DNA from 3 places in the Streptomyces sp. NPDC032472 genome. Region 1 is predicted to be linked to each of the others. Evidence: riboswitches for the same ligand, from Rfam matches in the RefSeq annotation. Region 1 holds a riboswitch; each other region holds the start of a gene.
The links. Region 1 has a riboswitch for cobalamin ahead of AB0F11_RS12560 (ribonucleoside-diphosphate reductase subunit alpha). Riboswitches for the same ligand answer to the same signal wherever they lie in the genome.
Positions count from the first base shown of each region.

Region 1 (7,308 bases):
AGAGGGGCTGCGTGGACGGGTCGGAGGCCTTCAGCTTGTCCAGGCCGGCGAGCCACTCGTCGCGGGTCTTCGGCGGGGTGACGCCGGCCTTCTCGAAGGCCTTCTTGTCGTAGATGACGACGCGGTTGGCGGCGTACCAGGGGGCGGAGTAGAGCTTGCCCTCGTACTCGGCCGACTCCAGCATGCTCTTCTGCCAGGCGTCGGCGCCGAGCTTGCCCTTGTCCTTGGTCAGGTCGGCCAGGCCGCCGGTGACCGCGTAGCCGGCGGTCTGGGTGTTGCCGAGCTCCAGGACGTCCGGCGGGGTGTTCTCGGAGAGGGCGGTGGTGACCTTCTCCTGGATGCCCTTCCAGGCCTGGACCTCGACCTTGACCGTCACACCGGGGTGCTTGGCCGAGAACTCCTTGTTGACCTCGTCGATCCAGGTCTTGGGCGCGGAACCGTCCATCACCCAGACGGTGATCTCCTTGGCGCCGCCCGCGTCGGTCTTGCCCTTGTCGTCGCCCCCGTTGTCACACGCTGCGACACCGGCCATGATGCCCGCGACACTGACCGCCGCGATGAGCTTGCGCTTCACGCCACCCTCCTCAGGGATGCTGCCTGCAACTTCCCTCGCCCGCCGCGGTGACACCTGTACGAAGTACTGCCCGTGGGGCCGGGATCTGATCCATATTGGTTTAGACCAGTAACCGGGAGCTTGGCCTAGACCTTTAGGGGTGTCAAGGGTCTAATGATCGGGTGCCGGGTCCGTTATCGGACCGACACCTGGGGGAGGGCGGAGGCCCGCCCTCCCACCCGTGTCACCATGTGACCGCACATATCGGAGGAGCCGGTGACGGCAGCGAAACTGGAGTCGGGAAGGCGGGCGGCGATGGCCACCGAAGGGGCGACCACCGAGCCGGAGAGCGGGGCGGCCACTCGCACGGCGCGCGTACCCAAGTACTACCGACTCAAGCGGCACTTGCTCGACATGACGGAAACGCTGCCCCCCGGCACGCCCGTACCGCCCGAGCGCACCCTCGCCGCCGAGTTCGACACCTCCCGCACCACCGTGCGCCAGGCCCTCCAGGAGCTCGTCGTCGAGGGCCGGCTGGAGCGCATCCAGGGCAAGGGCACCTTCGTGGCCAAGCCGAAGGTCTCCCAGCCGCTGCAACTGTCCTCCTACACCGAGGACATGCGGGCCCAGGGCCTGGAGCCCACCTCCCAGCTCCTCGACATCGGCTACGTGACGGCCGACGACACCCTGGCCGGGCTGCTCAAGATCGCCACTGGCGGGCGGGTGCTGCGCATCGAGCGGCTGCGCCTGGCCAGCGGCGAGCCGATGGCCATCGAGACCACCCACCTGTCCGCCAAGCGCTTCCCCGCGCTGCGCCGGTCGCTGGCCAAGTACACGTCCCTCTACACCGCCCTGGCCGAGGTGTACGGGGTCCGCCTCGCCGAGGCCGAGGAGACCATCGAGACCTCCCTGGCCACCCCGCGCGAGGCCGGCCTGCTCGGCACGGACGTCGGCCTGCCGATGCTGATGCTCTCCCGCCACTCCCTGGACGCCGACGGCGAGCCGGTGGAATGGGTCCGCTCGGTGTACCGCGGCGATCGATACAAATTCGTAGCCCGTCTCCAGCGCCCCGCCGTCTGATCCGTAGTTGACTCTCGTTCCGCTATACGGACGGGGGCTTACGTTCACCGGGCGCGCCCCCGTAGATTCCCTGCACTTTCGCAGATGATCAACGAGGGGACGAGGATCATGCCGGAACCGGAAGCAACAGGTACGGAACGGAACGCGGCGAGTTCGGGCACGGACCCGGACTCGCTTTCCGCATCGGGCCGCATGACGCCGAAGTCGGTGGCCGTCTGGGTGCTCGTCGCCCTCGTCGGGGCCATCGGCTGGGGCATGCTGGCGCTCTCGCGCGGCGAGGAGATCTCCGCCGCCTGGCTGCTCGCCGCGGCGCTGGGCTCGTACGCCATCGGCTACCGCTTCTACGCGCGCTTCATCGCCCACCGGGTCCTGAAGGTGGACAAGACGCGGGCCACCCCCGCCGAACGCCTTGACAACGGTGTCGACTTCCACCCCACCGACCGGCGCGTGCTCTTCGGCCACCACTTCGCCGCGGTCGCCGGCGCGGGCCCGCTCGTCGGTCCCGTCCTCGCCGCGCAGATGGGCTATCTGCCGGGCACCATCTGGATCGTCGCGGGCGTGATCTTCGCCGGTGCCGTCCAGGACATGGTGACCCTGTTCTTCTCCACCCGGCGCGACGGGCGCTCGCTCGGCCAGATGGCCCGGGACGAGATCGGCCCCGTGGGCGGAGCCGCCGCCCTGGTCGCCGTGTTCGCCATCATGATCATCCTGCTGGCGGTGCTCGCCCTGGTCATCGTCAACGCGCTGGCGCACTCGCCGTGGGGTGTCTTCTCCATCGGCATGACCATCCCGATCGCCCTGTTCATGGGCTTCTACCTGCGCGTGCTGCGGCCGGGCCGGGTCACCGAGGTCTCGGTCATCGGCGTCGCCCTGCTGCTGCTCGCCATCGTCGCCGGCGGCTGGGTGGCGGAGTCCTCCTTCGCGTCCACCTTCACCCTGGAGAAGGAGACGCTGATCATCTGGATGGTCGCCTACGGCTTCGTCGCCTCGGTGCTGCCGGTGTGGATGCTGCTCGCGCCGCGCGACTACCTCTCCACCTTCATGAAGATCGGCACCATCGCCCTGCTCGCCCTCGGCGTGGTCATCGCCATGCCGACCCTGAAGATGCCCTCGATCACCGACTTCGCCGCCCGCGGCGACGGCCCGGTCTTCGCCGGGTCGATGTTCCCCTTCGTCTTCATCACCATCGCCTGCGGCGCGCTCTCGGGCTTCCACTCCCTGGTCTCCTCGGGCACCACCCCGAAGATGATCCAGAAGGAGACCCAGGTCCGGGTCATCGGCTACGGGGCCATGCTGACGGAGTCCTTCGTCGCCGTCATGGCGATGATCGCGGCCACGATCATCGAGCCCGGGCTGTTCTTCGCGGTGAACTCCCCCGCCGGCGTCGTCGGTGCGACCGTCCAGACCGCCTCGCAGGCGGTCGGCAACTTCGGCTTCGCCATCTCGCCGGAATTCCTCGCGCAGGCCGCGAAGGACGTGGAGGAGGCCACCCTGCTCTCGCGCACGGGCGGGGCGCCGACGTTCGCACTCGGGATGTCGGAGATCTTCTCCTCCGTGCTCGGCGGCTCCGGCATGAAGGCGTTCTGGTACCACTTCGCCATCATGTTCGAGGCCCTGTTCATCCTCACCACGCTCGACGCGGGCACCCGCGTGGGCCGGTTCATGCTCCAGGACACCCTCGGCAACGTGCACAAGTCCTTCAAGGACGTCAGCTGGAAGCCGGGCGTGTGGGTGACGAGCGCGCTCGTCGTCGGCGCCTGGGGCTACTTCCTGTGGGTGGGCGTCAAGGACCCGCTGGGCGGCATCAACCAGCTCTTCCCGCTGTTCGGCATCGCGAACCAGCTGCTCGCGGCCGTGGCCCTGGCCGTCTGCACGACCCTGCTGGTGAAGTCCGGGCGGCTGAAGTGGGCCTGGGTGACCGGGGTCCCGCTCGCGTGGGACGTGGCCGTCACCCTCACCGCGAGCTACCAGAAGATCTTCTCGGACGACGTGAAGGTCGGGTTCTTCGCCCAGCGCGACAAGTACCAGGCCGGCATCGACGCCGGGCAGGTGCTCAAGCCCGCGAAGAACATGGACGAGATGCACACCGTCGTCACCAACGCCACGGTCGACGGGGTGCTGTCGGCGCTGTTCGCGGCGCTGATCATCATCGTGCTCCTGGACGCGGCCCGGACCTGCCTGAAGGCCGTCCGCAACCCGGAGGCGGTCAGCCTGTCGGAGGTCCCGTGGACCGAGTCGAAGATCATCGCCCCGGCCGGGCTCGTCGCGACGCCCGAGGAGCGGGCCGAACTCGCCGCCGGACTGGACTCGGGCGGCGGCCGCGCCAAGGAGCCGGTGGCGTGAGCGGGGTCCGCGGGGCGCTGGCGAAGGCCCGGCACTACGTACGGGAGTTCTCGGGCGAGGCGGCGTACGACCGGTACGTCGCGCACGCCCGCTCCCACGACCCGGCCGCCGAGGTCATGACCCGCCGCGCCTTCGAACGCGCCCGCACGGACGCCCGCGAGGCGGACCCCCGCAAGGGCTTCCGCTGCTGCTGACCCGTCCCGCGTACGAGGAAGGGCCCCGCCGGATGCGGCGGGGCCCTTCTCGCGCACCGGCTCAGCGCACCCAGTCCTTGAGGGGCTCGGTCTGGAGGGTGATGCCGACGGGGTCGGGAAGGGCGATGTCTGTGCCGTAGGGCACGATGTGCACGCTCTCGTAGCGTCGGCCGTTGGGCTGGCTGTAGACGGACACTTCGCACTTGGCCCGGTCGACGAGCAGGTAGACGGGGATGCCCGTCCCGGCGTAGGCGCGGGGCTTCTCGACATGGTCCCGACGCTGCGTGTCCGAGTCCCATGAGGTCACCTCGACAGCCATGAGGATCGGGGCGGGGTCGGCCCAGTCACCCTGACCGACGAAAGCATCCGGGTGCGCCAGTACCGCGTCGGGGAACGCCCGCCCATCCCGGTACTCCTGCGCCTTGATCCCCTGGGCAGGGTGCAGGAACAGATCGGGCCGTGACTGCATGCAGACCTTGAGCAGCCACTGGATGATGCGGCCGTGGTCGCCGTCCGGCATCGCTTTGCTCCTGATGACCCCGTCGATGAACTCCAGCCGTGTCCCCTCCCTCTCGCGAGCGGCTATGCGTGCCACGGCTTCGAAATCCTCGGTCAGCATGTGGGGCCGGTCGGTCATGACGCTCATGCCTCGCTCGCCTTCCTCGACGGTGCTGCTTGCGACGATAGCGCCGGGCGCCGACACGCGTCCGGCAGACTCGGTGGCATGGACATCGACATTCGGGGCGCCCTGCCCGCGGAGTACGGGCGGTTGGGCGAGATCACCGGGCAGGCCTACACGGGGGACGGGCTGCTCGACCAGAACGAGGACGACACCTACCTGAACGTGCTGCGCGACGTCGCGGGCCGGGCCGGCGTCGGGGAGGTGCTGGTCGCCGTCCAGGACGGGCAGGTGCTCGGCGGGGTGACCTTCGCCGCGCCGGGCAGCCCGCTCGCCGACGTCGCCGGGCCGCACGAGGCGGAGTTCCGGATGCTCGCCGTAGCCCCGGAGGCCCGCGGGAAGGGCGTCGGGGAGGCCCTCGTCCGGGCGTGCATCGAGCGGGCGCGGGCCCTCGAAGGGGTCACCGCGCTCGTGCTGTCGACCCAGCCGGCGATGCTCGGCGCCCAGCGGATCTACGCCCGCCTGGGCTTCGTCCGCACCCCGGAACTGGACTGGTCGCCGATCCCCGCACTCACGCTGCTCACCTACCGGCTGGAGCTGTAACACCACGCTCAGCAAGGGCCCGACACAACATCTAGGGGGTCGCGCAGACAGGCCCCCCCACATGTATGCTCATCCTCGCTGTCGACGCAGGGGAATCCGGTGCGAATCCGGAACTGTCCCGCAACGGTATGAAGTACACCCCCATCGGTGTCACCGAAGTCCGAGGACCTGCCGACGGTGCACCCGGATCGACCGACCCGGGTGCCGACCACGTCCGGGCCCCGCGGTTGGGCCGGTGGACGCCGCGCGGTGCTGCCCTGGCGGGCCCCTGCCCGCGTGCGCCCGCTCGCTCCCCCGCCGCCGGTGTCCCGGAGCCGAGCGAGGGAGAGCTCCCCCCGTGACCATCGCGCCTTCCGCACCGCGCGCCGAGTCCGACCCGTCCGACAACGGAACCGAGGGCGGGGGCCCCGGGGCCGCGCTTCTGCGTACCCTCACCGAGCTGACCGCCGACCTCCCCGACACCGACCCCGGCCGGGTCGCCGCCGCCGCACTGCGCGGCCGCAGCGCCGACGCCGATGAGGCGGAGCTGCGCGGGCTGGCCACGGAGGCGGCCGCAGGCCTGATCTCCGAAGACCCGGCGTACTCCCGCCTGGCCGCCCGGCTGCTGACGCTCGCCGTCGCCGAGGAGGCCGCGGGCCAGGGGGCCACCTCCTTCTCCGCCTCCGTCGAGGTCGGCCACCGCGAGGGCCTGATCGCCGACCGCACCGCCGAGTTCGTCCGCCTGCACGCGGCCCGCCTCGACGCGCTGGTCGAGCACACCCTCGCCGAGGGCGCCGACGACCGCTTCGGCTTCTTCGGCCTGCGCACCCTGCACAGCCGCTACCTGCTGCGCCACCCGATCACCCGCCAGGTCATCGAGACCCCGCAGCACTTCATGCTGCGCGTGGCCTGCGGCCTCGCCGAGAACGACAGCATCGAGGCGGTCGAGGAAGTCGCCTCGCTGTACCGGCTGATGAGCCGCCTGGACTACCTGCCGTCCTCCCCCACGCTGTTCAACTCCGGCACCCGCCACCCGCAGATGTCGTCCTGCTACCTGCTGGACTCCCCGCTGGACGAGCTCGACTCGATCTACGACCGCTACCACCAGGTCGCGCGCCTGTCGAAGCACGCCGGCGGCATCGGCCTGTCGTACTCGCGCATCCGTGCCCGCGGCTCGCTGATCCGCGGCACCAACGGCCACTCCAACGGCATCGTCCCGTTCCTGAAGACCCTCGACGCCTCGGTCGCCGCCGTGAACCAGGGCGGCCGCCGCAAGGGCGCCGCCGCCGTGTACCTGGAGACCTGGCACGCGGACATCGAGGAGTTCCTGGAGCTGCGCGACAACACCGGTGAGGACGCCCGGCGTACGCACAACCTGAACCTGGCGCACTGGATCCCGGACGAGTTCATGCGCCGCGTGAACGCCGACGGCGAGTGGTCGCTGTTCTCCCCGGCCGATGTGCCCGAGCTGGTCGACCTGTACGGCGAGGAGTTCGACGCCGCGTACCTCAAGGCCGAGGCGGCGGGCCTGGCGAAGAAGACCATGCCGGCCCGCGACCTGTACGGCCGCATGATGCGCACCCTGGCGCAGACCGGCCAGGGCTGGATGACGTTCAAGGACGCCTCCAACCGGACCGCGAACCAGACCGCGCTGCCCGGCACGGTCGTCCACTCCTCGAACCTGTGCACCGAGATCATCGAGGTCACCAACGACGGCGAAACGGCCGTCTGCAACCTCGGCTCGGTCAACCTCGGCGCCTTCGTGCTCGCCGAGAGGGGTGAGATGGACTGGGAGCGCCTCGACGAGACGGTCCGCACCGCCGTGACCTTCCTCGACCGGGTCGTGGACATCAACTTCTACCCGACCGAGCAGGCCGGCCGCTCCAACGCCAAGTGGCGTCCGGTGGGCCTGGGCGCGATGGGTCTGCAGGACGTCT
Region 1 covers NZ_JBEZVK010000015.1:97,486-104,793, reverse strand. Annotated here, with positions in the region: gene AB0F11_RS12590 (extracellular solute-binding protein) at 1-574, opposite strand, end outside; gene AB0F11_RS12585 (GntR family transcriptional regulator) at 869-1,633, shown strand; gene AB0F11_RS12580 (carbon starvation CstA family protein) at 1,826-3,976, shown strand; gene AB0F11_RS12575 (YbdD/YjiX family protein) at 3,973-4,170, shown strand; gene AB0F11_RS12570 (Uma2 family endonuclease) at 4,232-4,816, opposite strand; gene AB0F11_RS12565 (GNAT family N-acetyltransferase) at 4,895-5,392, shown strand; cobalamin riboswitch at 5,452-5,583, shown strand; gene AB0F11_RS12560 (ribonucleoside-diphosphate reductase subunit alpha) at 5,730-7,308, shown strand, end outside.

Region 2 (7,308 bases), on a different contig from region 1:
CGCCGCGGATCCACAAGGCCGTCGAGGCCGCGGCGAGCAGCTCCAGGGCGGTGCGCGCCTCGCCCGCGCCGACCGACCGGCGCAGTGCGGCCAGGAGGTTGTCGTGCTCGGCGGCGACGCGCGGCAGCCACTGCAGCTGCTCGGCGCGCAGCAGGTGCGGGGCGGCCGAGCGGTGCAGGTCCAGCAGGTGGCGGGCGTGGGCCCGCCGGGTGGCCTCCGCCTCGGCCCCGCCGGCCGCCTCCAGCCGTTCGGTGCCGTACGCGCGGACCGTCTCCAGCATCCGGTAGCGCCCGGCGCCCACGGCCTCCACCAGGGACTTGTCGACCAGCGACTCCAGAATGTCGGTGTCCGTGCCGCACACCGCCCGCACGGAGGCCGCCGTCGCGCCGCCCGCGAAGACCGTGAACCGCCGGGCGGCGCGCTGCTCGTCCTCCGTGAGCAGGTCCCAGCTCCAGGCGACGACCGAGCGCATGGTGCGGTGCCGTTCGGCGGAGGTGCGGCTGCCGCGGGCGGTGATCCCGAGGAGGTCGTCGAGCCGGCCGGCGAGGTCCTCGGGGTCCAGGGTGCGCAGGCGCGCCGCCGCGAGTTCGATCGCGAGGGGCAGGCCGTCGAGGGCGGCGCAGATCCGCCGTACGACCTCGGGGTCGCCGGTCGGGCCGCGGCGCACGGCCCGGGCCCGGTCGGCGAAGAGCCGTACGGCGGCCGCCGCGTCCAGCGGCCGGACCTGCCGGACGTGCTCGCCGATGACGCCGAGCGGTTCGCGGCTGGTGGCCAGCACGCGCAGCCGGGGGCAGGCCGCCAGCAGGCGGGCCGCGAGGGCGGCGGCCTCGTCGACGAGGTGCTCGCAGTTGTCCAGGACGAGCAGGAGCGGCCGGTCGGCCAGGGCCGCGATCAGGCGGTCGAGCGCGGTCCGCGCAGGGCCGTCCCCCATCTGGAGGCCGTTCTCGCGCAGCCCGAGCGCACCCAGTACGGCCTGCGCAGTCTGGACCGGCTGCCCTGCGAGCCCTGGCTGCGCGGCCCGCGCCCCGCCGGCCGCCGCCCTGCCGGCCGCCGGGCCGCCGGCGCCCAGCGCCGCCAGCTCCACGAAGCAGACGTCGTCCCCGGCGACGGCAGTCCCCGCGACCTCGACGGCCAACCGGGTCTTGCCGACCCCGCCGGGGCCGATCAGCGTGACCAGCCGGGCCGTGCGCAACAGCCCGGCGGCCTCGGCCAGTTCCTCCTCACGACCCACGAAGGAGGTCAGCTGGGCGGGCGGCGCGGCCGGCGAGGGCGCCGGGGCGGTGTCCAGCAACTCACGGTGGAGCGCGAGCAGTTCGGCCGAAGGATCGGCGCCCAGCTCCTCGGCCAGGTGCCGCCGGGTCTCCTCGAACACCACCAGCGCCTCGGCCTGCCCGCCCTGGGCGAACAGGGCCCGCATCAGCAGCCCGGCCAGCCGCTCCCGCAGCGGGTGCCGCCCGACCAGCTCGCGCAGCTCCGGTACGGCCGCGCGGTGTTCGCCGAGCCGGAGCTCGGCCTCGATCCGGTCCTCCAGGGCCGCGAGCCGGGCCTCCTCCAGCCGCCCCGCCGCGGCGCGGGCGGTCTCGCTCCCGTCGAGCCCGTCCAGCGCGGGGCCGCGCCACAGCTGCAGCGCCCGGCGCAGTACGGCGGCCGCCCGGGCGGGGTCGCCCTCGGCCAGTGCGGTGCGCCCTTCGGCGGCCAGCTCTTCGAAGCGTGCGGCGTCCACCGCCCCGTCCGGGACCACGATCCGGTAGCCGGCGCCGACGCGTTCGATGGCGGCCGACTGCCCCAGGACCGTACGCAGCCTGGACACCTGCGACTGGAGCGCGTGCGCGGAAACGTTCCCGCCCGGCTCGATCTCCTCGGCCAGCCGCTCCGCCGACACCACCGCGCCGGGGCGGATCAGCAGCAGCGCCAGCAGGGCGCGCCGCGCGGGTCCGCCGAGCGGTACCTCGGTTCCGTCGTCGTGCCGCGCCCGGGTCTCACCGAGGATGCCGAACCTCATGCCGTCGATTATCCACCAAGGAAATCACGGCAGTTCGGGAACTCAGGCGGCGGCGATCGGCCCGAGCCAGGTCCCGCCCGACACGTCGACGGTCTGGCCGGTCACCCAACGCCCCTGCGGGCCGGCCAGGAACCCCACCACGTCCGCGACGTCCTCCGGCTCGCCGATCCGCCCGAGCGCGCTGATCGCCTCCAGGCCGGCGACGACCTCCGGGATCGCGGTGTAGCCGGCGGTCAGGTCGGTGCGGACGGCGCCGGGCGCGACCGTGTTCACGGTGATCCCGCGGCGGCCCAGCTCGTTGGCGAGCGAGGGGGCCATGGCCTCCAGGGCCGCCTTGCTGACCGTGTAGCCGATCTGGGTGGAGACGGCGAAACGGCTGGCCGTCGAGCCCATGTTGATGATGCGGCCGCCGTCGTTCAGCAGCGGCAGCGCCCGCTGGATCACGAAGAACGGCGTGCTCACGTTGACGGCCATGAGCAGGGCGAACTCCTCCTCCGTGACCTGGCCGATCGACCGGCCGGAGATGATGCCGGCGTTGTTGACCAGGATGTCCAGACCCTCGGCGCCGTGCTCCTCCAGCCCGCGGACCAGCCCCTCGAACAGCCGGTCCACCGCGCCGGCCTCCCCGAAGCGGGCCCCGACGGCGAAGGCGCGCCCGCCGGCCGCGGTGATCCGGGCCACGGTCTCCTCGGCGGCGGCCCCGTTGGTGCCGTAGTGCACCGCGACCAGCGCACCCTCGGCGGCCAGCCGCAGTGCCACGGCCCGCCCGATGCCGCGCGACCCGCCGGTCACCAGTGCGGTCCTGCCGGTCAGCTGCTGCTCGCCCATGTCCGTACCCCTCGGTTGCCTGTGCGTTCGGTGCCCCCGGCGGACCCGGCGACGAGCTCACCTTCCGCCGGGGCGCTCACTGCGGCCTCACCTCCGGCTCACCACCGCTCACAACCGGCAGAATTTCACAACGCGGAAAAATGATTCCGATATGCGGTAGACTGACCACCCTCCCAGGTGCCCTCGACCCTCCCAGGAGTCCGCATCATGGACATCTACGCTCAGGTCATGAACGCAAGTGCCGCCGACGCCCTCGCCGCCGTCAAAGACGCCGACCGCAAGCACGTCTTCCACTCCTGGTCGGCACAGGAGCTCATCGACCCGCTCGCCGTCGCCGGGGCCGAGGGCTCGTACTTCTGGGACTACGAGGGCAAGCGCTACCTCGACTTCTCCAGCGCCCTCGTCTACACCAACATCGGCTACCAGCACCCCAAGGTGACCGCCGCGATCCAGGAGCAGGCCGCCAGGCTGTGCACGGTCGCGCCCGGCTTCGCCGTCGACGTCCGCTCCGAGGCGGCCCGGCTCATCGCCCGGCGCACGCCCGGCGACCTGGACAGGATCTTCTTCACCAACGGCGGCGCCGAGGCAGTCGAGAACGCCGTCCGGATGGCCCGCCTGCACACCGGCCGGCCCAAGGTGCTGTCCGCCTACCGCTCGTACCACGGCGCCACCTCCACCGCGATCAACCTGACCGGCGACGCCCGCCGCTTCGGCAACGACAGCGCGACCGCGGGCGTGGTGCACTTCTGGGGGCCGTTCGCCTACCGCTCGCCCTTCTACTCCGCCTCCGAGGCCGAGGAGTGCGAGCGCGCCCTCGCGCACCTGGAGGACACCATCGTCTTCGAGGGCCCGCAGTCCGTCGCCGCGGTCATCCTGGAGACCGTCGGCGGCGCCCCGGGGGTGCTCGTGCACCCGGCGGGCTACCTGGCGGGCGTGCGCGAGCTCTGCGACCGGTACGGGATCGTCTTCGTCCTCGACGAGGTCATGGTCGGCTTCGGCCGGACCGGGAAGTGGTTCGCCGCCGAGCACTGGGACGTCACCCCCGACCTGCTCTGCTTCGCCAAGGGCGTCAACAGCGGGTACGTGCCGCTCGGCGGCGTCGCCATCTCCGGCGCCATCGCCGAGACCTTCGCCACCCGCCCCTACCCCGGCGGCCTGACCTACTCCGGGCACGTGCTGGCCTGCGCCGCCGCCGTCGCCACGATCACCGTGATGGAGGAGGAGGGGATCGTCGAGCAGTCCGCCCGCACCGGCGCCGAGCTGCTGGGTCCGGGGCTGCGCGCCCTCGCCGAGCGGCACCCCTCGGTCGGCGAGGTCCGGGGCCTGGGCACCTTCTGGGCGCTGGAGCTCGTACGGGACCGGGCCACGCGGGAGCCGCTCGTGCCGTACAACGCCGCGGGCGCCGACAACGCCCCGATGGCCGCGTTCGCCGCCGCCTGCAAGAAGGGCGGCCTGTGGCCGCTGACCGCCGGGAACCGCATCCACGTCGCCCCGCCGTGCAACATCGCGGCCGACGACGTGGCCAAGGGGCTGGCCGTCCTCGGCGAGGCCCTCTCGGTGGCCGACGCGCACACCGTCTGACCTGCAGCGTCAGCGGGACGCCCAAGCCGTGGGTGCCCGTTCTCGGAGGATCCGCGCCATTACGAACAGCACGTGAACATGCTGAAATCCGACAGAGCACCTACGGACCGGGATGCACGTCAGTCCCGGGGCGGTCCCACGGGGACTGAACGGCGGGGGGCGGGCCGCGGCCCGCCGGACGCCGGGCGTACGGGATCCAGCCAGCCGGACCCCGCGTACCCGAAGGAAGACAGCGCATGAGCAAGCACGTCCTGGCCCAGAACCAGTACGGCAAGGCCGAGAACCGCATCGTCAAGGTCACCCGCAAGGGCAGCGACGGCTCCTGGCACGAGATCCGCGACCTCAACGTCTCGGTCGCGCTGCGCGGCGAGTTCCGCGACGTCCACCTCACCGGCGACAACACCAACTGCCTGCCGACCGACACCACCAAGAACACGGTGTACGCCTTCGGCAAGGAGCACGGCATCGAGTCGCCCGAGGCCTTCGGCATCCTGCTGGCCAAGCACTTCGTCTCCTCGCAGGCGCCGATCCGCGAGGCGCAGATCCGCATCGAGGAGTTCGCCTGGGAGCGGATCCCGGTGCCCACGCGCAAGGAGCAGCACTCCTTCGTCCGCAAGGGCCAGGAGGTGCGCACCGCGCAGATCACCTACAGCGAGACCACCGGCCTGCAGGTCATCTCCGGCCTGAAGGACCTGACCGTGATGAACTCGACGAACTCCGAGTTCCACGGCTACATCAAGGACAAGTACACGACGCTCAAGGAGGCGTACGACCGCATCCTGGCGACCAAGGTCACCGCGCGCTGGGCGCACTCGGCGCTGGCCGGCGACGACGCCGCCTTCGACTGGGACCGGTCGTACAAGAAGGTCCGCAAGCACATGCTGGAGGCCTTCGCCGAGACGTACTCGTACTCGCTCCAGCAGACGCTGAACCAGATGGCCGAGCGGGTGCTCGACAACTGCCCGCGGGTCAACGAGGTGCGCCTGAACCTCCCCAACAAGCACCACTTCCTGGTGGACCTGGAACCGTTCGGCCTCAAGAACGACAACGAGGTCTACTTCGCGGCGGACCGCATGTACGGCCTCATCGAGGGCACCGTCCACCGCGACGGCGTACAGCCGGTCATCGCGACGAGCGACTGGATCGTGGCCTAGGAGTCCGTGGACGGCGGCCCGGCGGCCCCGGACGGCAGCCCGGCGTCCGCCTCCGGTTCGCCGAGCCGGAGGTTCCAGCGCCCGGCGCGCCCGGTGAGCGTGGTGACGTGGCCGGGCCGGACGTCGAGCCGCCAGAACGCCGCGGCCGGCAGGTCCAGGGCGTGCACCACGGCGGCCCGTACGACGGCCTGTTCGACGACCGCGCGGTGCGTGCCGGGGGCCAGGCCGGCCAGTTCGGCGCCGACGCGGGCGGTCAGTGCGGCGAGGGACTCCCCGCCGGGCGGCGCGTACGCGGGATCGGTCAGCCAGCGCCGGACGCCGTCGGGGTCCTCGGCGGCGACCTCGTCCAGGGGCCGGCCCGCCCAGCGGCCGGTGTCCTGGCCGCGCAGGCCCTCGTATCCGGGGCAGGGGGCACCGTGACCGAATCTCGCCCGTCGAACGGAGTCGTCGAACGGCGCTGTGACGAACCGAACTCGTACGACGCCGCTCTTCATAAAGGGAGCATAAGCGGGGTACCGTCTCGGACGACAACCAAACAAGACGACGGTACGACGGAAGCCGGTGGAAATCCGGCACGGTCGCGCCACTGTGAACCCGCCCGCGAGGGAGGGAAGTCAGACCCGTCACCGTCGTTGCGAGCACCACTGACCGGGACGCGTGTTCCCTCTGGAGGTACCTGCCATGGCCAACCCCGCCGTGCCCGCTTCGGCCCCTGCCGTTGCCCCGATCTCGCTCTCCGCGCTCGCCCCGTGGGCGGTCTTCGCCGGCATCCTGATGCTCGTGCTGCTCTACCTCGTCGGTGCCGAACAGGGCGCCACCGCCCTCTTCGAGGGCGACACCGTCCACGAGTGGATGCACGACGGCCGCCACCTGCTCGGTTTCCCCTGCCACTGATCCGCTGATCCGCTGATCCCCGCGATCTGCAAGGGAAGCCCATGAACCCCATTTCCCCCCGCGTCCTGCTGGTGCGGGGCATGCTCGCCGGCCTGTTCGCCGGTGCCGCCGCGTTCCTCGTCGCGTACGTCCTCGGCGAGTCCAAGGTCGACGCGGCCATCGCCCTCGAGGAGGCCGCCTCCGCCGGGCACGACCACGCCGAGGAGGGCCCGGTCAGCCGGGCCCTGCAGGCCACGGCCGGCCTCGGCACCGGCACGCTGCTGTACGGCGTCGCGTTCGGCGGCATCGCCGCCCTCGTCTTCTGCTACGCCCTCGGCCGCATCGGCCGCTTCGGCCCGCGGGCCACGGCGGCCCTCGTCGCCGGCGGCCTGTTCGTCACCCTGAACCTGGTGCCGTTCCTCAAGTACCCCTCCAACCCGCCGGCCGTCGGCGACCCCGACACCGTCGTCACCAGGACCACGCTCTTCGTGCTGATGATCGCGCTGAGCGTGCTGCTGGGCGTGGGTGCGCTGATCCTGGGCCGCCGCCTGGCGCCCGGGATGGGCAACTGGAACGCCTCGGTCGTCGCCTCGCTGGCCTTCGTCGCGGCGGTCGGGATCGCGTACGCGTTCCTGCCGGCCGTCAACGAGGTCCCCGAGGACTTCCCGGCCACCCTCATCTGGCAGTTCCGCCTCGCGACCCTGGGCATCCAGACCGCGATGTGGACGACTTTCGGCCTGGCCTTCGGTTTTCTTGCCGAACGGGCCCTTGTCCCCGCCGCCGCCCCCAAGGAGGCTGTTCAGCTGACGAGTTGACCAGTGAGGGGCCGGTGATACATGCAGACGGCGATCTGCCGGACGGCGTTCTGCC
Region 2 covers NZ_JBEZVK010000003.1:142,305-149,612, forward strand. Annotated here, with positions in the region: gene AB0F11_RS02900 (BTAD domain-containing putative transcriptional regulator) at 1-2,002, opposite strand, end outside; gene AB0F11_RS02905 (SDR family oxidoreductase) at 2,045-2,830, opposite strand; gene AB0F11_RS02910 (aspartate aminotransferase family protein) at 3,059-4,411, shown strand; gene pucL (factor-independent urate hydroxylase) at 4,648-5,565, shown strand; gene AB0F11_RS02920 (histidine phosphatase family protein) at 5,562-6,059, opposite strand; cobalamin riboswitch at 6,074-6,208, shown strand; gene AB0F11_RS02925 (CbtB domain-containing protein) at 6,247-6,459, shown strand; gene AB0F11_RS02930 (CbtA family protein) at 6,501-7,253, shown strand; gene AB0F11_RS02935 (hypothetical protein) at 7,275-7,308, shown strand, end outside.
Region 2: it holds a riboswitch for cobalamin, as region 1 does, so the genes downstream of both, AB0F11_RS02925 (CbtB domain-containing protein) here and AB0F11_RS12560 (ribonucleoside-diphosphate reductase subunit alpha) in region 1, are expected to answer to the same signal.

Region 3 (7,308 bases), on a different contig from region 1:
ACGGCGACGGCTTCGTCACGGCCGACGAGTTCCGGCAGGCCATGGCGGAGATGGGCGACCCGTTCGTCACCGGCCCGGTCGCGGACGCCGTCATCGCCGCCAAGGACACGAACGGCGACGGCCTGATGAGCTTCGACGAGTTCTGGGCCTCCCTGAACAAGTAAGCCCCGTGCGACGCCCCCGTTCCGCCCCTGCCGGGGCGGGACGGGGGCGTCGGCCTGCCCGCGTCGGCCTGCCCGGCCTCGGCCCGGCCGCGTCAGCCCCGTACGTCAGCCCCGTACGTCAGCCCGTCGCGGCGAGCCGGTCCGGCTCCGGGCCGGGCTCCGTCATGTCCTCGACCTCGGCGAGGGCCTCCTCCAGCCATCGCAGCCAGAACGTCTCCAGGCCGGTCCCGCCGTGCAGCACGAGCCGGCGCAGCCTGTCCTCGTCGGAGTCCCGCTCCGGCGGGAAGTCCTTGGCCTCGATGGCCTCGTACACCGCCAGCTGCCTGCGGTGCAGCTCCAGGTGGCGCCGCAGCTCCGCGGCCAGCCCCTGCGGCCCCACGACGGCCGCCGCCCGGATCCGCAGCAGCAACGGATCCCGGATCGCCTTCGGGTCCTGGCTCTCGCCGACCCACCGGGCGAGCTCCGCGCCGCCGGCCGGCAGCACCTCGTACTCCTTCTTCTGCCCCCGTACGGGCACCTCGCCGGGCAGCGCCCGGATCAGCCCGGCCTCCTCCAGCCGGCCGAGCTCCCGGTAGATCTGCTGGTGCGTCGCGGACCAGAAGTATCCGATCGACCTGTCGAACCGCCGGGTCAGCTCCAGCCCCGACGAGGGCTTCTCGAGCAGGGCGGTGAGGATGGCGTGGGGCAGCGACATGCCGTCATCCTAGGGAGCCCCGGGACGGGGGCCGCGGGCACCGGCGCCGGGGCACCAGTCCCGACGCCGCCGGCCCGGGCCGCCCGTCAGTGCCAGGAGGCCAGTGCCTCCGGGGTCTTCGGCCCCGGCGCCTGCGCCCCCAGCAGGTCCCGGGCCCGCAGCAGCGCCGTCACTGCCGGGGCCCACGCCTGGCGCAGGCCCGCCCCCGCCAGGAGCTCCGGGTCCGCCAGCAGCCGCGGCGCCGGGCCGAAGCGGATCCCGGACGGGGTCAGCACCGCCGCGTCATCGGCCCAGCGCACGGCCAGGTCGACGTCGTGCGTGGCCATGACCACCGTCGTCCCGCGCGAGCGGAGCCCGGCCAGGGTGTCCAGCAGCCGTTCCTGGCCCTCGGGGTCGAGGCCGGCCGTCGGCTCGTCCAGGATCAGCACCCGCGGGGCCATCGCCACCGCGCCCGCGATCGCCGCGCGCTTGCGCTGCCCGTACGAGAGCAGGTGCGTCGGGCGGTCCCGCAGCGCCGTGATGTCGAGCGCCGCCAGTGCCGAGTCCACCCGGGCCCGCACCTCGTCCACGGGCAGGCCCAGGTTCATCGGGCCGAAGGACACGTCCTGCTCGACGGAGGCGGCGAACAGCTGGTCGTCCGGGTCCTGGACGACCAGCTGGACCGCGGTGCGCAGCCTGGTCAGGCCCGCCCGGTCGTACGAGACCGGGCTGCCGTCGAGGCGCAGCTCGCCCGAGGCGGGCCGCAGGCCGCCGCTGAGCAGCCGCATCAGCGTGGTCTTGCCGCTGCCGTTGCGGCCCAGCAGGACCAGCGCCCGCCCCTCGGCGATGGCGAAGTCCACACCGCTCAGCACCGCGGGGCCGTCCTCGTACGCGTAGCCGGCGCCGGCCAGTTCCACCATCGGGTTCACAGGTACAAGCCCTTCAGGGTGAGAGTCAGCGCGACCAGGCCGGCCAGCAGGGCCGCCGAGGCCGCGAGGAAGCGCCACGACAGCGCCGCCTCGGGGACGAGGACCCGCAGCGTGCCGTCGTAGCCGCGCCCGGCCAGGCCCGACTGGAGCCGCGCCGCGCGGTCGAAGGCCCGGACGAAGGAGGTCGCGGCGAGCCCGGCGAGGGACCGCCACACCGCCGCCCGGCCCGTGTGCCCCAGGCGGGCCGCCTGGGCGCGCTTGACCCGGTCGAGGGAGTCCAGCAGCAGGAACCCGATCCGGTACATGACCAGGGCCACGTCCACCACGGGCGCGGGGACGCCGGCCCTGGCCAGCCGGGGCAGCACGTCCGAGACGGGGGTGGTGAACGCGAACAGCAGCACGCCGAGCGAGGCCGCCGACGTACGCAGCAGCAGCTCGGCGGCGTGCCGGGGGCCGTCCGGGGCCAGCGAGACGGGTCCCGCCGCCCCGCCCACCGCGAACAGCAGCGGCACCGCCCCGGTGAAGCAGAAGCCGAGCGGGATCCGGAAGGCCCGCCACAGCTGCCGCCCGGCGACCCCGGCCGGACCGAGCAGCACGGCGAGGGTTGCGGCGGCCACCAGGGGGCCGCCGGGCCAGGGCGGCAGGCACACGGCGGTGACCGTCAGGCCGAGCCCCAGCAGGGCCTTCTCCAGCGGGTGGCGGCCGCGCCAGCGACTGCTGTGCGCGGCCACGTCGATCGGCAGCACCGCCTACGACTCCGAGGCCGCGGGGGTGGCTGCGGCATCGGCCGGGGCGGCGGTGGCGGCGGCCGCCGCGGCGGCCGCGCCCTGGCGGCGGCCCTTGCGGACGCCGAAGTAGTACGCGAGCACCCCCGCGCCCAGCGCCGCCTGCAGGGCGAACAGCGCCGACTCCACCTCGGCCGAGGGCGGTTCGTACAGCGGCGAGAACCACGGCTCGTAGTCCGGCTTGAGTTCGGTGATGGCCGCCTCGGCCTGGTTGTCGGCGCCCGCGAACGGCTCCTCCTTCCCCTCGCCGAGCCCCAGCGCGATCGGCAGCACGGCGAGGGCCGCCACCAGGAGCAGCAGCAGTCCGTTGATCTTCGCGTTCCGGCTCATGCCCGTCACACCGTCGCCTTCTGCTCGCTGCGGCCCGCGGTGAGCCTGGCGACGCCCAGCCGGACCAGGTCGGACTTGCTGGACTGCATCAGCAGCCGCATCACCAGGACGGTGAGCAGGCCCTCGCTCACGGCCAGCGGGATCTGCGTGACCGCGAAGATGCCGCCGAACTTGCCGAGCGCGCCGAGGAAGCCGGTGCCCGGGTCCGGGAAGGCCAGCGCCAGCTGCACCGAGGTCACGCAGTAGGTGACCAGGTCGGCGAAGAACGCGCCCAGGAACACCGACACCATCAGCGGGGCGTCGAAGCGCCGCAGCAGCGCGTAGATCCCGTAGCCCGCCCAGGGTCCGGCGATCGCCATGGAGAAGACGTTCGCGCCGAGGGTCGTCAGCCCGCCGTGCGCCAGCAGCAGCGCCTGGAAGAGCAGGGTGATCGTGCCGAGCACCGCCATGATCGGCGGCCGGAACAGGATCGCACCGAGCCCGGTCCCCGTGGGGTGGGAACAACTGCCCGTCACCGAGGGGATCTTCAGGGCGGACAGGACGAAGGTGAACGCTCCGGATGCGCCGAGCAGCAGCGTGCTCTCCGGGTTGGCCTTCACCTCGCGGGTGAGCGCCCGCACGCCGTGGACGACGAAGGGAGCGGACGCGGCGCCCCAGGCGACCGCGTGCCAGGGGGGCAGGAAGCCCTCGGCTATATGCATGAGTGGGAGACCTCTCCAGCACCTCGTGGATGGACAACGCGCCCCGGCCGGTCTCCTGGCTCACGGGTGCTGATGCCCTGGCTCCGCCTTCCCGGGCGATGCGGATCCCCCCGCGCCGCCCAGTGGCTTCCCGCAGGAGTAGAGCCGGACTTCCCGTTCACAGTGGCGAGGGCCGCACCGGTCTTGCACCGGTTTCCCGTACACCAAGGCCCGCTGACCCTATTCGGCCGCATGGACCCGAAACAACCCGGCTTCCGGCCTCCGGCAGCCGCCGCCCGTTCCGCTTGCGGCCGCCGGGCCGCGCCGCGGTGCCCGCGGCGCACGCGAACCGGTGCCCGGGCCACGGAAGTTCCCCGCCTCGGCGCACGACCGGCGCACGTCCCGGCGCCCTTCCGCTCCCGCACCCCGACGGGCCGAGAGGCCCGTACGGCCGCGCCCCGGTGGCGGGGCGGCCCACGGCTGCACAGGCTGTCCCCGTGGCCACCGAACACGACTACTCCGATCTGAGCGCCGTGTACGTCAACTGCACGCTCAAGCGCTCGCCCGAGACCAGCAACACCGAGGGCCTGATCTCCAGGAGCCGCGCCGTCATGGAGTCGGCCGGCGCCCGCACCTCCCTGATCCGCGCCGTCGACCACGACATCGCCACCGGCGTCTGGCCGGACATGACCGAGCACGGCTGGGAGAGCGACCAGTGGCCGGTCCTCTACAGCGAGGTCATGGCCGCCGACATCCTCGTCCTGTGCGGGCCCATCTGGCTCGGCGACAACAGCTCGGTGATGAAGCAGGTCATCGAACGGCTCTACGCCTGCTCCTCGCTCCTGAACGAGCAGGGCCAGTACGCCTACTACGGGCGGGTCGGCGGCGCCATCGTCACCGGCAACGAGGACGGCGTGAAGCACTGCGCCATGAACATCCTCTACAGCCTCCAGCACCTCGGCTACACGATCCCCCCGCAGGCCGACGCCGGCTGGATCGGCGAGGCCGGCCCCGGACCCTCGTACCTCGACCCGGGTTCGGGCGGTCCCGAGAACGACTTCACCAACCGCAACACGACCTTCATGTCGTGGAACCTGATGCACCTGGCGGCCCTGCTCAAGCGCTCCGGCGGCATCCCGGCCCACGGCAACCAGCGCTCCCGATGGGACGCAGGCTGCCGCTTCGACTTCCCCAACCCCGAACACCGCTGACCCGCGGCCACGGGCCGCGGGCGCGGCCGCCCCGGGCCGGTACGCCTGCATCCAGGACTGGTTCGGCAACGGCGGCCCGAGCACCATGCGGATCCGCCCGGCGGCGTGACCGCCGACCGTCTGACCTGACCGCCCGGCGGCGTGACCGCCGGGCGGCCTGCACCGGCCGGTGTCCGCGTCAGCAGCACACGTTGCGGTGCGCGACGTCGAGGACGAACCGCTCGGGCGCGTGCAGCTTGAACGAGGTGAAGGAGGGCTTGCTGTCGAAGGCGGCGCCGAAGGTCACGTACCCCTCGAAGTCGCCGGTCAGCGCCAGGCCCCGCAGCGCCGTCAGGTGGGTCCTGACGAGCGTGGGCCCGCGGTAGCTGCTCCTGCCGTCGTCCAGGTGGGCGGCGGCGGGGTGCAGGCGGATCTGCAGGAAGTACCTCCCGGCCAGCGGGACCGGCTTCCCGGACCCGTCGTGGACCAGCCTCGGGACGCGGGTGACGGTGACGTCGGGCACCCGGCCCTTGAGGTCGATGACGATCCGGTCGTACGAGCAGTGCCCGGCCCACCGGGCATTGACGACGAGCGGGGTCGACGCGGTGGTGCGTGCGGCGCCGGCCGCGGCCGGGACGGCGGCGGTGGAGGCCGGTGCGGCGAGGGTGATCCCGGCGGCGAGCAGGGCCCCCGTGGCCAGGGCCACGGTCTGCCGGCGGCGGAGGTGGTTCATGACGTCCCCCTGTTTCTCCTGAGACGGGGACTGCTGTCACTGCCGAAGACACACCCGGCGCACACATGGTTCCGGCAAATCCAAATAAATCAGACTAACGGGACAGAAGCCCGCTGAGCCCCGCGTCGAGGTCGTAGTGCCGCTGCTCCTCGCCCCGCGGCACCAGTTCGACCAGCCGCCGACACAGCGCCCGCACGTCCTTCGCGCGGGCGGAGACCACGCAGCTGCGGCCGCCGCCCTCGAAGGAGAGGCACACCCGCGGCTCGCTGCCGCGCCGCCCCGGCCACACGCGGATGTCGCCCTCGCCGGTGGCGCGACTCTCGCCGTCGAGCAGCAGGTCCCTGGAGAACACCCACCGGGCGAGGCGCCTGCCGCCGCCCTGGAAGTCGAGGGTGAGCTCGTACGGCCGCTCGCAGCGGTACGTGAAGGCCGCCAGCAGGGGGAGGGGCCGCGCGGCGCCCTCCAGCCGGATCGGAAGGACGCGGTGCTCGATGCCGGTCATGGGCGGTGCGCCTCCTGCGGCGGGGGAGGGGGAACGGAGGGGGCGGAGGGAGTGGAGGCCCCACCCCCGGAAGCTAGTCCACGCGCGCCCCGGACCGCCGGGCCGAAGGTCCCCACTCCGGGGGCCCGTAGGCCCTCTTCCCACAGGCACGCGCACGGGCTCGCCTCCCGGGGGAGAGACGGGCCCGCTGCGTCACCGCACGGCTACGGCAGGGGCCCGAAGGTGAACACCCCGTGCCCGTTGCCCTGTCCGATGACCGTGGCGCCCGCGCCGTTGACCTGGGAGCCGTTGCCCTGGTTCGAGGCCCCGGAGCCGGTGGCCACCTGCTGCGTCGTGGCGGAGTTGCCGGCGTTGCAGCCGGCCACGCCGCCGGCGAAGATCTCGCCGACCGAGGCGTTCGACGCCGTCCCCGCCGCGGCCCCGTTGTCGGCCTGGGCGGTGCCGGCGCAGAGCGCGACGGCGAGGGGAAGCGCTGCGAGCGCGGCGATCACACGGGCGGTGCGGATGCTTGCCATGGTGAAGTCCTCCAGTACACAAAAAGGCTGCGGTCCACGGCGGTTGGCCGGCCGCCGGGGGTGTGGCCGCGACGTCACGTGATCACCATGGCGCAGAAGATCACCGCGCAACCAGCCCTGCCCGCACGGTTCGCCCTGAAGCGTGACCAACCCCAGCCCAAACCTCAACGCCCGGACAATCCCCGGCGATTGCCGCATCAGCGTCTCCGCCGAGCTCGTTGCAGCGGCAAAACACAAGGGCCCGGCGCACTGTGTGTGCGCCGGGCCCCTCCGAGCCGAGCCGGGTCAGTCCCGCGAGCCGATCAGCACTCGATGACGTTGACCGCGAGGCCGCCGCGGGCGGTCTCCTTGTACTTGATCTTCATGTCGGCGCCGGTCTCCTTCATGGTCTTGATGACCTTGTCCAGGGAGACCTTGTGGGAGCCGTCGCCGCGCATGGCCATCTTGGCCGCGGTGACGGCCTTGACCGCCGCCATGCCGTTGCGCTCGATGCAGGGGATCTGCACCAGGCCGCCGACCGGGTCGCAGGTCAGGCCCAGGTTGTGCTCCATGCCGATCTCGGCCGCGTTCTCGACCTGCTCGGGGGTGCCCCCGAGGACCTCCGCGAGGGCGCCGGCCGCCATCGAGCAGGCCGAGCCGACCTCGCCCTGGCAGCCGACCTCGGCGCCGGAGATCGAGGCGTTCTCCTTGAACAGCATGCCGATGGCGCCCGCGGCGAGGAGGAAGCGGACCACGCCGTCCTCGTCCGCGCCGGGCACGAAGTTCATGTAGTAGTGCAGGACCGCGGGCAGGACGCCGGCGGCGCCG
Region 3 covers NZ_JBEZVK010000001.1:98,489-105,796, forward strand. Annotated here, with positions in the region: gene AB0F11_RS00385 (EF-hand domain-containing protein) at 1-164, shown strand, start outside; gene AB0F11_RS00390 (PadR family transcriptional regulator) at 283-858, opposite strand; gene AB0F11_RS00395 (ATP-binding cassette domain-containing protein) at 945-1,757, opposite strand; gene cbiQ (cobalt ECF transporter T component CbiQ) at 1,763-2,512, opposite strand; gene AB0F11_RS00405 (energy-coupling factor ABC transporter substrate-binding protein) at 2,516-2,881, opposite strand; gene AB0F11_RS00410 (energy-coupling factor ABC transporter permease) at 2,887-3,582, opposite strand; cobalamin riboswitch at 3,610-3,829, opposite strand; gene AB0F11_RS00415 (flavodoxin family protein) at 4,059-4,772, shown strand; gene AB0F11_RS00420 (hypothetical protein) at 4,951-5,484, opposite strand; gene AB0F11_RS00425 (SsgA family sporulation/cell division regulator) at 5,579-5,986, opposite strand; gene AB0F11_RS00430 (hypothetical protein) at 6,190-6,501, opposite strand; gene AB0F11_RS00435 (L-serine ammonia-lyase) at 6,804-7,308, opposite strand, start outside.
Region 3: it holds a riboswitch for cobalamin, as region 1 does, so the genes downstream of both, AB0F11_RS00410 (energy-coupling factor ABC transporter permease) here and AB0F11_RS12560 (ribonucleoside-diphosphate reductase subunit alpha) in region 1, are expected to answer to the same signal.